4 regions of the Sinorhizobium sp. BJ1 genome follow, and region 4 is predicted to be linked to each of the others. Evidence: riboswitches for the same ligand, from Rfam matches in the RefSeq annotation. Region 4 holds a riboswitch; each other region holds the start of a gene.

Region 1 (3,202 bases), on a different contig from region 4:
TCGCCTCGAGAAGCAGGGCCTGCCGGTCGGTCTCGTTTGCATTCGGCGTGATCCAGCAGCGCCGATCCTCGCAGCAGAGGCCGGCTTCCGGATGCTCCTGCAGATACTCGATCGCATATTCGGCGCCCACTGTTCGCGGTCCTGCGTCGACGGACATCTGTCCCTCCTCCTGTCTCCGTGATTGCTCAAGGATTATACTTGATTGTGGCGTCTGTTGCAGGAAGACGTTTTTGCTTGCTGCCGTCGGGAGCAATCGCGGCGTCTCGCTTCACCGGCCTGACGCTGCTCGGCACGATCCAGAACGGTGTCGGCGCGTGAAGCTGATGGCCTATCCGGTGACGCCGCACGAGGAGGCGGTGCTTACCAACATCAAGTACTTCGCTTTCGACCTGCTGCTCGGGCTCTACGACAACGAGGTGAAATATACCGAAGCGGTCTACGACGGCGTCGGCCTCACCGAGACGTCAATAAATTCCTGCACTACAACGCCAACAAGGCGCTGATGAAGCTTGGCTACGAGGCGCTGTTCCCGCCGGAAGCCTGCAAACCCCGCGATCCTGTCGGCGCTCTCGCCGGCCGCCGACGAAAACCATGACTTCTTCGCGGCTGGTCGTCCTATGTCATAGGCAAGGCGGTCGCGACGGAGGACGAGGACTGGGATTTTTGACGCTCCGGCATGGCGATAGAACCGGCCTTGACCAGCTGAGATCAACTATTTAATGAAGCCAGTGACGGTTCCCCTACGATGAAGCGAAGGGGATTAATAGGGAACACGGTGCGGACGACCCAAGAGGGACCAAGACCGTGGCTGCCCCCGCAACTGTAAGCGGATTGCCGCCCATCCTAGTGACGCGAAAGCGTCATGCCACTGCGAGCTCGATCGTGGGAAGGCAGGTGGACGGCAGATATCCGCGAGCCAGGAGACCTGCCGTCATGCGTTCACTCCAATGCGGGCGGGGATGCCCGGAACAGGACACAGCATGACCTCTCCTCGCGCCGATCTGCGCCTTTTAGCCTGCGGTCTTCCCCGTTCCTCGACGCCGTCGCGCTGTCGGCAGGCGGTCTGACTCCGTCCGTCCGCGCCACGAACGGCCGCATTCCGTGCGGCCGCTTCATCGAATCCGGGGAATAGACTTATGAAAAGCATCTTTGCGAAATCTAATCGCGGCATCCTGTGGGCTGCTGCCGTTCTTCTGGCGGCCATCGGCATGGAGGCCCAGGCCGCCGAAACCAGCTATCCGCTGACGCTTACCAATTGCGGCCGCCCGGTCACCTTCCCGAAGGCGCCCGAACGCGCCGTCTCGATCGGCCAAAGCAGCACGGAGATCCTGTACCTGCTCGGCCTTCAGGATCGGATGGTGGGTACCGCCGTCTGGATCGGTCCGGTCATCAAGGGTTATGAGGACGCGAATGCAAACGTCGAGCGGCTGGCCGACAACGACCCGAGTTTCGAAGGCGTCGTCGCCAAGAAGCCGGATGTCGTGACGGCGCAGTTCCAGTGGCATGTCGGGCGCGAAGGCATCGTCGCCAAGCCCGAGCAGTTCGAAGAACTCGGCATTCCGGTCTACACGTCGCCTGCCGATTGCGTCGGCAAGGACAATAGCGGCGGCGGCGATGGCGTTCGCCACACGGTCTTCACGATGGACCTCATCTATCAGGAAATCACCGAACTCGCCCAGATCTTCAACGTCCAGGAGCGCGGCGAGAAGCTGGTCGCCGAGTTGAGGGCGCGTGAGGATGCGGCGAAGAAGAAGATCGCGTCGGCGAACGGCAAGCTCTCCGCGGTGTTCTGGTTCTCGAGCGCCGAGCTCGACATCGATCCCTACGTCGCCGGCAAGAACGGCGCGCCGGGCTATATCATGCGGGCGCTCGGCATCGACAATGTCATCGACAGCGAAGAGGAATGGCCGACCGTCGGCTGGGAAACCATCGCCAAGTCCGGCCCGACGCTCGTCGTCGCGGGAAAGATGGAGCGCCGTCGCTTCCCCGCCGACGACGTCGCCGTCAAGCACAAGTTCCTGGAGTCGGACCCGGTAACCAGCCTGATGCCTGCGGTGAAAGAGGGCCACGTCGTCGAGATGGACGCCCAGGCGATGAACCCGACGATCCGGACCATCGAAGGCATCGAGGTGCTGGCCGATGCCGTCGAGAAATCCGGCCTGAACAAGTGATAGGCATCGCGCCATCCTTGTCGCGGACGAGCGCCAGCCTGCTGGCGCTCGTCGTGCTACTGGTCGCGCTCTGGCTGGGCGCGGCGATCGGCGAGACGGCCATTCCCATGGGCGTCGTCGCCAAGACTGTCGCCAACCGATTGTGGGATGCCGGATACGGCCTCGATGCGCTCGACGAGGGCATCATCTGGAACTACCGGGTGAGCCGCGCCATCGTGGCCGCCTGCTGCGGTTCGGCGCTGGCGGTCTCCGGCGTCGTGCTGCAGTCGCTGCTGCGCAATCCGCTGGCCGACCCCTACATTCTCGGTATCTCGGCGGGTGCATCGACCGGTGCGGTCGGCGTCGCCGTTCTCGGCATCGGCGCCGGCCTGCTGACGCTGCCGGTCGGAGCGTTCGCAGGAGCCATTCTCGCCTTCGGGCTCGTCAGCCTTCTGGCGATGCGTGCCGGCAGGGGCCATGGCGCGATCATTCTGGCCGGCGTCGCCGGCTCGCAGCTCTTCAACGCGCTCACGTCGCTCATCGTTACCAAGGCCGCCAATGCGGAACAGGCGCGCGCAATCATGTTCTGGCTGCTCGGCAATCTTTCCGGCGTGCGCTGGCCGGATGTCTGGCTCGCCGTTCCTGTCGCGGTGGTCGGCCTCATTGTCTGCCTGTGGCACGCGCGGGCGCTCGACGCCTTCACCTTCGGATCCGAGTCCGCCGCCTCGCTCGGCATCCCGGTGCGCCGGGTCTATGTCGTCCTGATTGGCGCATCGGCGATGATGACGGCGGCCATGGTCAGCATCGTCGGGTCGATCGGTTTCGTCGGCCTCGTCATCCCGCACGTGTCCCGGATGATCGTCGGCGTCCGGCACGGATTGCTGCTTCCCGCCGCCGCCTTGATCGGGGCGGTGTTCATGATCGCCGCCGACATCGTGTCGCGCGTCATCATTCCGGGGCAGGTGCTGCCGATCGGCGTCGTCACGGCGCTCGTCGGCGCACCGGCCTTTGCCGTCATCCTCAGCCAGCGCAGGACAGTTCGATGAAACTCT
Region 2 (3,202 bases), on a different contig from region 4:
TTGTCCGACCGGAAGGTGAAGGTCATCACATCCGCGGTCTCGGCGACCACGGAGGTGCATTCAAGCAGGTGCTGGCGGTCGATCCAGGGATGAAGCTCGTCGAAATGATGAAAGGAACGGGCCATTTCCATGGTCAGGCCACCCGCGACAAAGGAGAGGACTTGCCCTGGAGGCGATCCACCATGAAGCGCGAGTACCAGTCGACGAACTGCATCACGCCGCCCTCGTGTTCGGCCGAATAGGGACCCGGCTCATAGGCCGGCGAGCGGATGCCGAAAGCGTTTTCCTCGACGATCTGCCGGTCCTGATCGTTGGTCTCCGTCCAGACATGGGTGAGGTCCTCGAGCGTATAGTCGACCCCCTCGACCGCATCCTTGTTGACGAGCCATTTGGTGGTTACCTGCGTCAGTTCCGGCCCGAGCGGCAGCACGCGGAAGGTGATCGCGTGGTCTCCGAGGATGTGGTTCCAGGTCGTCGGATAGTGGAAGAGAAGCAGCGTGCCGATGCCCTTGGCGCTGACGCCGGCGGAAAGCTCTTTGCGGACGGCCTTCTCGCCGGACATCGTATAGCTCTCGGCCCTGTTGATCAGCGGCATTCTCGTCATGCGGAACTGGCCGGTCGGTCCGATCCTGAAGGCGCTCGGCAGTCCCGCCGCTTCGCATCTTTCCCAATGGGCACCGATTTCGGGGTCGTCCATGGCGCCCTGGACGCCGGTCACTGTCGGAGCCTCCGGATAGGTGCGGCAGAGTTCCGGGTGATTGGCGGCGCAATGGTAGCACTCGCGATTGTTTTCCCAGACGAGCTTCCAGTTGCCCTTCTCGACGATGGTGCTCTCATAGGCGACCTTGGTTTCGCCGAGGCGATGCGGTGCGAGATAGCCGGCGACCGTGTCGCGGAACGGCTGGAAATCCATCGGCTGCTCGGCGAGACTGACGAAGATATAGCCGCCGACCGTTTCACAATGCACCGGCTTCAGACTGTGCTGGGCGGGATCGAAATCCTCCGGCATCTGCCGGGCGAAGAGAAGCCTGCCGTCCAGTTCGTAGGTCCATTGATGATAGGGACAAACCAGCTTGGCCGAGGAGCCCTTGTGCTGCGTGCAAACGCGCGAGCCGCGGTGGCGACAGGAATTATGCAGCGCCCGCACTGCCCCCTGGCGATCGCGCACGATGACAATCGGATAGTCGCCGACCTGCAGGGTGAAATAGTTGCCAGGCCGCGGGATTTCGCAGTCGTGGCCGACGAAGAGCCAGTCCTTGTACCAGATATGCTCCAGGTCCTGTCGGTAATAGTCCGGGTCGATGTAGAAGGCCCGGTCGAGGCTGTAGCCCTCGCGGCGGGTCTTCAGCTTGCGCAGCATTTCATTCTGAGTGTCCATGCCCATGTCCTCGTTAGCCCTGTTTCGGACAGGCAGGACAGGAACCGCGCCGGTGATTTGCCGTACGCCATAGCTCCGATCCGGCTGCCCGCCGCAACCTGTTACGGTCGTTTCGCTCCAAGGCTGGTTTCCGGGCTCTGGAGTCGTCCCCGAAGGACCAGCCCGGCACCTTCCCGGACGACCTGTCCAGTGGCTCTCTGCCGTGGCTTTCACTCCACCACCGTTGCGGGGGCAGCGCCGGGATTTGACCGGCTTCCCAATTCTCCGCCCCCTCTTAGAGGCGGCACCTTGAGCATCCCAATCTAAGCGCGCAGCCCGGCTCGGCAATTGCCGGTGTGCGACATTCCATTCCGGAAAGACGACAGAGATTTTCGCGCGGCCGCATGGAGACGTCCGTCACATTTTCTATAATAAACAAGATGATAGATGTCTATTTCAGCAGCTGAAGCTTTTCTTAACCGCGCCATCCCCGCCGCGAAGACAACTGGCCATTTTGCGACATACAGGCGATGCGGAGCAGCCAGTGTGGCGCCCGAAATACTCTGTTAACCATAGTGATTTAGCGTTCACTGACGGATCAATCCGTTTGACGGATTAGGTGACACAGAGGTCGATGGCAAAGCTCAGATACTACGACGCCTCCGGCAAAGCGCAGGCGCCGACGCCGAAAACGGCGGGCCACACGGAGTTCCTGCGCACCGGCCGCATTGACCGGCGCCGCCCGTGGATGCCCGAGCAGCGCCGCTACATGACCCATGAAGAGGTGGCCGAGAGAACCGGCCAGAAATTGCAGGCGGCGGGAGAGACGACTCACAAGCGGATCAACGGCTTTCACGCCTTCATCCAGTTCCCGAAGATGATCTTCCACCGGACGCTCGCCGATAGCCCCCACCTCGGCTATTGCCATGTGACAGCCGCTAAGGCGAAGCTCAACCAATCGCGCGAAATCACCTGGGCTTTCTACTTCGCCAACTTCTTCTCCGACCTCGGGGACGAGACGCATTTCTTCGAACGGATACAAACCAGCTATTCACGCATGTATTTCGCCGTCGCCATCGCGCCGGACTCCGAACTTGGGCAAATGGCCATCAATCGCAACGTTCGCGGCAATGGGCTGATCTTCCGGACGCAGGACCCGAAAGTGGCGCTCAAGAACGTCCTGATGCTCGGCGCACGCGACGAGGCTTTGCGGCGGGTTATTCGGAGCCTCTGATCCCGCCCGTCGGCGAAGAAAGTCGTTCTGTTTTCCCTCCTCCTCCGTTAAGGAAGCGACGGAAAGGATCGGAACCGCCATGGCCGAAATCATCGATACGCGCAACGAACCGGATCGAGCGATCGAAAAGGCCTGCGCCGTGCTTTCAGAAGGCGAACCGGTCGCGATCCCGACGGAAACCGTCTACGGGCTTGCTGCGGATGCGACCAATGCCGATGCGATCAGCCGCATCTACGAGATGAAGGGCCGGCCGCGCTTCAATCCGCTGATCTGCCATGTCTCCGACATGGCAATGGCCGAAGCGCATGTGGCGTTCGATCAAATCTCCCGGCGCCTCGCGGAAGCCTTCTGGCCCGGACCTCTGACGCTGATCCTGCCGCAGCGACCCGAAAGCGGCGTGCATGCGCTGGCCTCCGCCGGGCTCGACACGCTCGGTATCCGCATGCCCGAGGGTTTCTCCCGGCGGGTGATTGGACACTTTGGCCGGCCGCTGGCGGCCCCGAGCGCCAATACGTCGGGCAGGATCAGTCCGACCAGCGCAACGCATGTTGAGGTCGACCTCGGGCCGAAGCTGAAACTGATCCTGGATGCGGGTCCTGCAGAGATCGGCC
Region 3 (3,202 bases), 110 kb from region 4:
TATCTGGTTTGCTGGGCTTATCTGGTTTGCTGGGCTTGTCGGGCTTGCTGGGTTTATCTGGTTTGGGCGGCTTCTCGATAGGGGGAGCCGTTTTGGTTGGCGGCGCGGCACGGGGGGGTGGCGGATCAGGACGGATTTGGATCGCCGCTGAGAGGCCGCAGCCGGTGCCGCTCCATCCGGGCGAGAGCTGCTGCTTGCCGGAGAGGAACGGCAGCGCCTGTTGATTGCCGAGTGTCCTGAGGGTGCTCCGATCGACCCGCCTTGTACGTGTCATGTCGCCATTCGGGCGGGCGACGACACAGTCGCAGCGCCGTGTCAGCTGTTGGCAGCCTCCTCGGCCGCAAAATTCGGCAGCGCCGCTCAAGAGGACCACCGCGGTCGTGCCGTCGCCGCCGACGTAAAAGTCGAAGACGGTGCCTCGAACGCCTATCGTTCCGGCCGGCGTCAGGATCTCATAGGCCGCGTGTTTCGAGTTGCCGCTGATCCAGCGAAATGTTCCCTTCGCCGCCGCAACGGTTAGCTTCTGCACCGATTTCGAGTCGTCGAAGACGAACCTGTCAATGACGACCGACGAGCCGGCACCCACGGCGAGCTTGCTTCCATCTCGGAACACGAACTGGCCGAGTCCCGATCTGGATGTTCGAATCCGCTCGTCCCGATGGACCGGGTCCCTGACGACCAGCGGTCCGCGCGCCCCGCTCACCTGGGTCTGGATGCGGATCGCCTGGCCGATTGGTTCGGCGGCCTTGCTTGGCATAGAGCCGTAAAGCGCGACGCTTAGCGCGACAAATGCGGCACGACGCAGATATGCCATCGCACCCCCCACCAAGGCTGTACTGAGAAACTCAGTGCCATGGACATGATCGAAAAACCTGTGCGAAACATGTATCCCGCGTCAGGTTCGAGATGCGCGTTTTACCATGCGGTGGGGAAGGGTGTCTGCCTACCCGTTTGGAGTATGAGGATCGGATACGGTCGGCGACGCGGCCGCGCTGCCGCAATTCGCCGGCCTCGCGTCGCAGCCGGTCGATTGACTTTGCCGCCTGCGCTTCATAATTAACGACGATGGATGGTTCCCCCGCACCGAAGCGGCGCGGGGGAGTAAATGGGAATGTGACGGGCGGACCCACACCGGGCGCCCTTATCGCAGCCGACCCCGCGACTGTAGAACGGTCAGGGTTCGCCATTGGGCATGCCGCTCCTCTTCCGATGAACCTGCACGGGGCAGTTTTCGCGGGATCGGAGGGCGCGCCGGAAAAGCCACTGGCGTGGTATCGTGAGCAGCTGGGCTGGACGCCTCTTCTTCTACGAATCGTCCGCCTTCACGAGCCAGCAAACGCCGGGAAGGCGAGGCGGACCCGTTCGGGCCCAGCATCGCTGCGCGCACCTGCGCAGTGCTTGCCCGTGACGCCGAGAGCCAGGAGACCTGCCGTCCATCAGGGCATTTCGCCCGGGGGAGTTCTCCCCAACGCCAGCACGGAGGTTGTCGTGGCTTACACATTGTCTTCTGCGCGTGCTGGTCACGCAGCCGCTTCCTATGGCCGTCCTAGCCCCACAGGTTTCATCGCGCGAGGCCGGGTCGGATGACAATCTCGAACGCCGGCCCAGTCCTCGTGCTCGGCGGCGCGCGCTCCGGAAAATCCAGTTTCGCTGAAAAGCTCGTCGAAGCCTCGGGGCTCCCGATGCATTATGTCGCGACCGGCCGCGCCTATGACGAGGAAATGCGCGACCGCATCGCTCACCACCAGGCCGCGCGGCAGGGCAAGGGCTGGACGACGCATGAGGAGCCGATCGATGTTTCCGGACTGCTTCGCCGCCTGGATGCTCCGGGGTGCGCCATCCTTGTCGACTGCCTCACGCTTTGGGTGACAAACCTGATGATGGAGGGGCGCGACATGGCAGCCGAATTCGCGGATCTTGCCGCCTTGCTTCCGGCGGCACGGGCGCGGCTTGTCTTCGTTTCGAATGAGGTCGGTCTCGGCATCGTTCCGGAGAACCGCATGGCGCGCGACTTTCGCGATCATGCCGGCCGCCTCCATCAGATCGTCGCGGAGAAATCCGCCGAAGTTTATTTCGTCGCGGCTGGGTTGCCGCTGAAAATGAAGGGTTGATTCATGACACTCGCGAAGGCCCAACCGGGCAAGATCCCCGCCACCGTCATCACCGGCTTCCTCGGTGCCGGCAAGACGACGATGATTCGCAATCTGCTGCAGAATGCCGACGGCAAGCGGATCGCCCTGATCATCAATGAGTTCGGCGATCTCGGCGTCGACGGCGACGTGCTGAAAGGCTGCGGAGCGGAAGCCTGCTCGGAAGAGGACATTATCGAACTCACCAACGGCTGCATTTGCTGCACCGTCGCCGACGACTTCATACCGACAATGACGAAATTGCTCGAGCGCGAGAACCGCCCCGACCATATCGTTATCGAGACCTCTGGTCTGGCCCTGCCGCAGCCGCTGGTCGCCGCCTTCAACTGGCCGGACATCCGCAGCGAAGTGACGGTCGATGGCGTCGTCACCGTCGTCGACAGCGCCGCCGTTGCCGCGGGCCGTTTTGCCGACGATCACGACAAGGTCGACGCACTGCGCGTCAATGACGACAACCTTGACCACGAGAGCCCGCTCGAAGAGCTCTTCGAGGACCAACTGACCGCCGCCGACCTCATTGTTCTCAACAAGACCGATCTTATCGATGCCGCCGGCCTGAAGTCCGTACGCGAAGAGGTTGCCTCGCGTATCAGTCGCAAGCCGACGATGATCGAGGCAAGGAACGGCGAGGTGGCGGCCGCGATCCTGCTCGGCCTCGGGGTCGGCACGGAAGGCGAGATCGCCAACCGCAAATCGCATCACGAGATGGAGCATGAGGCCGGCGAGGAGCACGACCACGACGAGTTCGACAGCTTTGTTGTTGAGCTCGGAGCGATCGCCGATCCAGCTGTCTTCGTCGACCGTCTCAAGGGGGTTATTGCCAAGCACGACGTGCTGCGGCTCAAAGGCTTCGCCGATGTACCCGGCAAGCCGATGCGTCTCCTGATCCAGGCGGTCGGCACCCGCGTCGATCAATATTACGACCGCGCCTGGGCACCCGGCGAGACGCGCGGCACGCGCCTCGTCGTCATCGGCCTGCACGACATGGACGAGACCGCGGTGCGCGCGGCAATCTCGGCGCTGGTGTGAGGCGATTTTGAGCGCGTATGGGA
Region 4 (3,202 bases):
ACTGCAACAATGATCACGGCATCTCGCCGGACGGCAGAATGCTTGCGATCAGCGACAAGACCGAATTCGGCAAGTCGGCGATCTATCTGCTGCCGGTCGCGGGCGGCACGCCGCGGCTCGTCACGCGCAACCTGCCGTCCTACTGGCACGGCTGGTCCCCGGACGGGCGGACCGTGGCCTATTGCGGCATCCGCGACCAAGTCTTCGACATCTACACGATCTCGGTCGATGGCGGCGAGGAGCGGCGGCTGACGCATGGCGAGGGCCGCAACGACGGACCGGACTGGTCGCCGGACGGCGCGTGGATCTATTTCAACTCGAGCCGCACCGGCCGCATGCAGATCTGGCGGATCAGGCCGGACGGCAGCGATGTCCAGCGCGTTACCGACAGCTCCTATGGCGACTGGTTCCCGCATCCGTCGCCAGACGGCAAGCATCTGCTGGTGCTTTCCTATGATGGCCAGGTCTTCGACCACCCCCGCGACCTCGATGTGCGGCTTCGGCTGATGGATCCGGAAGGCGGCAATGCGCGCGTCCTGTTCGAGCTCTTCGGCGGGCAGGGGACAATCAATGTTCCGAACTGGTCGCCCTCGGGCGAGGCTTTCGCCTTCGTGCGGTATTGGCCCGCGTGAGCCAACGGCGAGCCGACGGTTCGCTCTCAGATCTATGGGAGGAATTCATGGGAAAAGACTACGCCCGGCTGGACGGCAAGGTCGCCGTCGTGACCGGCGGCACGCAGGGGCTCGGCGCCACGATTGCGGGACTGTTCGCTGAACGGGGCGCTGCGGGCATCGTCATCTGCGGGCGCCATGCGGCGAAGGGCGAGGCAAAGGCGACCGAGATCGGTGAGGCGACCGGCGCGAAGGTCGTTTATGTCCAGGCGGACCTGGAGCGCGTGGAGGACGCCCGGGCGGTCGTTGCGGCCTGGGATCGTGAATTTGGCCGAGTCGATGGGCTCGTCAATGCCGCCGCAATCACCGACCGCGGCACGATCCTCGATACGCGGAACTCTTCGATCGCATGTTTTCGATAGACGTGCGTGCTCCCTCCTTCCTGATGCAGGAGACGGTGAAGGTGATGCGGTGTGAGAAGACCGAAGGCACGATCGTCAATATCGGTTCGATGTCGGCGAAGGCGGGCCAGCCTTTCATCGCCGCCTATTGCGCATCCAAGGGTGCTCTGGAGGCGCTGACGAAGAACACCGCCTATGCGCTGCTGCGCAACCGCATCCGCGTCAACGGCCTCAACATCGGCTGGATGGCATCGGAAGGCGAAGACCGCATCCAACGGGAATATCACGGCGCTCCCGAGGACTGGCTGGAGAAGGCGGCGGCAAGCCAGCCTTTCGGGCGGCTCGTCGATCCCGCCGAGGTCGCGCGCGTGCGCCTATCTCTCCTCCGACGAGTCCGGTCTGATGACCGGCTCGGTGATCTGCTTCGACCAGTCAATCTGGGGTGCGTATGACGGATCGCCGCATCCGACAGCGCCGCTTTGAGTCGCTCTCGGCCTGCTGCATGTAGAAACATGCAGCAATCCAAAGCTCTACTGCGATCTTGTGCGTCTGATAAGACGCACGTGCTGTAGTCTTGCCTTTCGCCTGCGCCTGTGCCCATATGCGGCCGTCAGGTGCCCGCTGAGGCGGGAGAATCGGGAAGCCGGTTGAATTCCGGCACGTGCCCAACGCTGTGATGGGGACGGCTGCGCCAAAACAGCTTTGAACGTTTTCAGAGCTTTGCCACTGGGTCTTGATGCGATCCGGGAAGGCGGCCCAGTCGAGTGATCCGTAGTCAGAAGACCGGCCTGACAAGATAGACCGGCCCCGCATGGACGGCGGGAGGTTGTGCATTGTTGGGGATCGAACGATGCTGCCTGACCCGAACGACTGCCTTACGGCGGCCGGTGCCTTTTCACCGGACGAGCGTGCCGCCGTCTATCGCGCCATCGAGACGCGCCGCGACGTACGCGACGAGTTCCTGCCTGAACCGCTGCCCGAGCCTCTGATTTCCCGCTTGCTCGATGCGGCGCATCGCGCCCCGTCCGTCGGCTTCATGCAGCCGTGGAACTTCGTGCTCGTGCGCCGGAGCGAGACGCGGGAGAAAGTCTGGCAGGCATTCCGGCGCGCCAATGAGGAAGCCGCCGGCATGTTTTCAGGCGAGGCGCAGGCGAAATATCGCTCACTCAAGCTCGAGGGCATACGCAAGGCGCCGCTCAGCATTTGCGTGACCTGCGATCGCACGCGCGGCGGCGCCGTCGTGCTCGGGCGCACGCATAATTCGCAAATGGACGTCTACTCGACGGTCTGCGCGGTCCAGAACCTTTGGCTCGCAGCGCGGGCCGAGGGGGTCGGCGTCGGTTGGGTCAGCATTTTCCACGAGGACGAGATCAAGGCGATCCTCGGCATGCCCGAACACATCGAAATCGTCGCCTGGCTGTGCCTCGGTTTTGTCGACCGACTCTACCAGCAACCGGAACTAGCGGTGAAGGGCTGGCGGCAACGGGTACCGCTCGAGGACCTGATCTTCGAGGAAAGATGGGGCCTTCGCGACGGCGGGAAGCGGTTTGTCGACCAGGTCATTCATTCTGCAGCGGCTGATAGCGCGGCCCCCGAGGGTTCTTGAGATCGATCGCGCTCTCTTGCTGCGGCAGAAAGGCGGGGCCGACGACGCGGACCTTGCTGGTCGTGGGGTCGTAGGGGCGCTCTTCCACAGGCTTTGCTGCCGGCGATCCGGACGCCGGCAAAGCCGTGCCCTTGATCGTCACGACGGAGGGGCTGACCACCGAAAGCTTCGTTCCTGACGCGGAATTGTTGCTGCTCTTACCCGTTGCGACCTTGGGTATCTGGCAGCCGCAGATACCGGGCGCACCGACCCCGCGGGTACGATAGGCGAAGGCGTTGGGGAGTTCCGTGTACGGCCTGCCCGTCGACGCGGAAATCATCTGCTCGCTCTCCTCGGTGGCCAGCACGTGATAGTAGAGTTCCGTGTCGGCTGCCGGGCATCGTGCCCGGCAAAGCTCGGTATCGCGTCCGAAGTCGGCCGGTGTCGCGTTCGACGAAATCGGGAAAAATGCGCCGTCGCAAGTACGCACGCACATGGTCCTGAGGCCGCCTGCAGCGCCGTCCTCCATGAATGTGAAGTCGTCCGCTGGACCGTCGAACAGCAACGGATAGTCCTCGCCGTCCGGCGGGAAGTCTTCGAGAATG

What was found. A riboswitch is a leader RNA that binds a small molecule or an ion and turns the genes downstream of it on or off. The one in region 4 is predicted to bind cobalamin.
Region 1: linked by a shared signal. The riboswitch ahead of CO676_RS35235 (ABC transporter substrate-binding protein) and the one ahead of bluB (5,6-dimethylbenzimidazole synthase) in region 4 are both predicted to bind cobalamin.
Region 2: linked by a shared signal. The riboswitch ahead of CO676_RS05490 (aromatic ring-hydroxylating dioxygenase subunit alpha) and the one ahead of bluB (5,6-dimethylbenzimidazole synthase) in region 4 are both predicted to bind cobalamin.
Region 3: linked by a shared signal. The riboswitch ahead of cobU (bifunctional adenosylcobinamide kinase/adenosylcobinamide-phosphate guanylyltransferase) and the one ahead of bluB (5,6-dimethylbenzimidazole synthase) in region 4 are both predicted to bind cobalamin.

The regions. Positions count from the first base shown of each region.
Region 1 covers NZ_NWTH01000010.1:51,875-55,076, forward strand. Annotated here, with positions in the region: gene CO676_RS15935 (hypothetical protein) at 1-157, opposite strand, end outside; partial or broken gene CO676_RS15940 (ribonucleotide-diphosphate reductase subunit beta) at 369-667, shown strand; cobalamin riboswitch at 716-948, shown strand; gene CO676_RS35235 (ABC transporter substrate-binding protein) at 1,209-2,171, shown strand; gene CO676_RS15950 (iron ABC transporter permease) at 2,168-3,196, shown strand; gene CO676_RS15955 (ABC transporter ATP-binding protein) at 3,193-3,202, shown strand, end outside.
Region 2 covers NZ_NWTH01000003.1:431,548-434,749, forward strand. Annotated here, with positions in the region: gene CO676_RS05485 (hybrid-cluster NAD(P)-dependent oxidoreductase) at 1-131, opposite strand, end outside; gene CO676_RS05490 (aromatic ring-hydroxylating dioxygenase subunit alpha) at 134-1,378, opposite strand; cobalamin riboswitch at 1,482-1,684, opposite strand; gene CO676_RS05500 (DUF6656 family protein) at 1,992-2,591, shown strand; gene CO676_RS05505 (L-threonylcarbamoyladenylate synthase) at 2,671-3,202, shown strand, end outside.
Region 3 covers NZ_NWTH01000005.1:138,638-141,839, forward strand. Annotated here, with positions in the region: gene CO676_RS09135 (FecR domain-containing protein) at 1-814, opposite strand, end outside; cobalamin riboswitch at 1,054-1,449, shown strand; gene cobU (bifunctional adenosylcobinamide kinase/adenosylcobinamide-phosphate guanylyltransferase) at 1,584-2,111, shown strand; gene cobW (cobalamin biosynthesis protein CobW) at 2,115-3,179, shown strand.
Region 4 covers NZ_NWTH01000005.1:252,557-255,758, forward strand. Annotated here, with positions in the region: gene CO676_RS09685 (TolB family protein) at 1-632, shown strand, start outside; partial or broken gene CO676_RS09690 (SDR family oxidoreductase) at 680-1,495, shown strand; cobalamin riboswitch at 1,608-1,819, shown strand; gene bluB (5,6-dimethylbenzimidazole synthase) at 1,863-2,618, shown strand; gene CO676_RS09700 (DUF2865 domain-containing protein) at 2,572-3,202, opposite strand, start outside.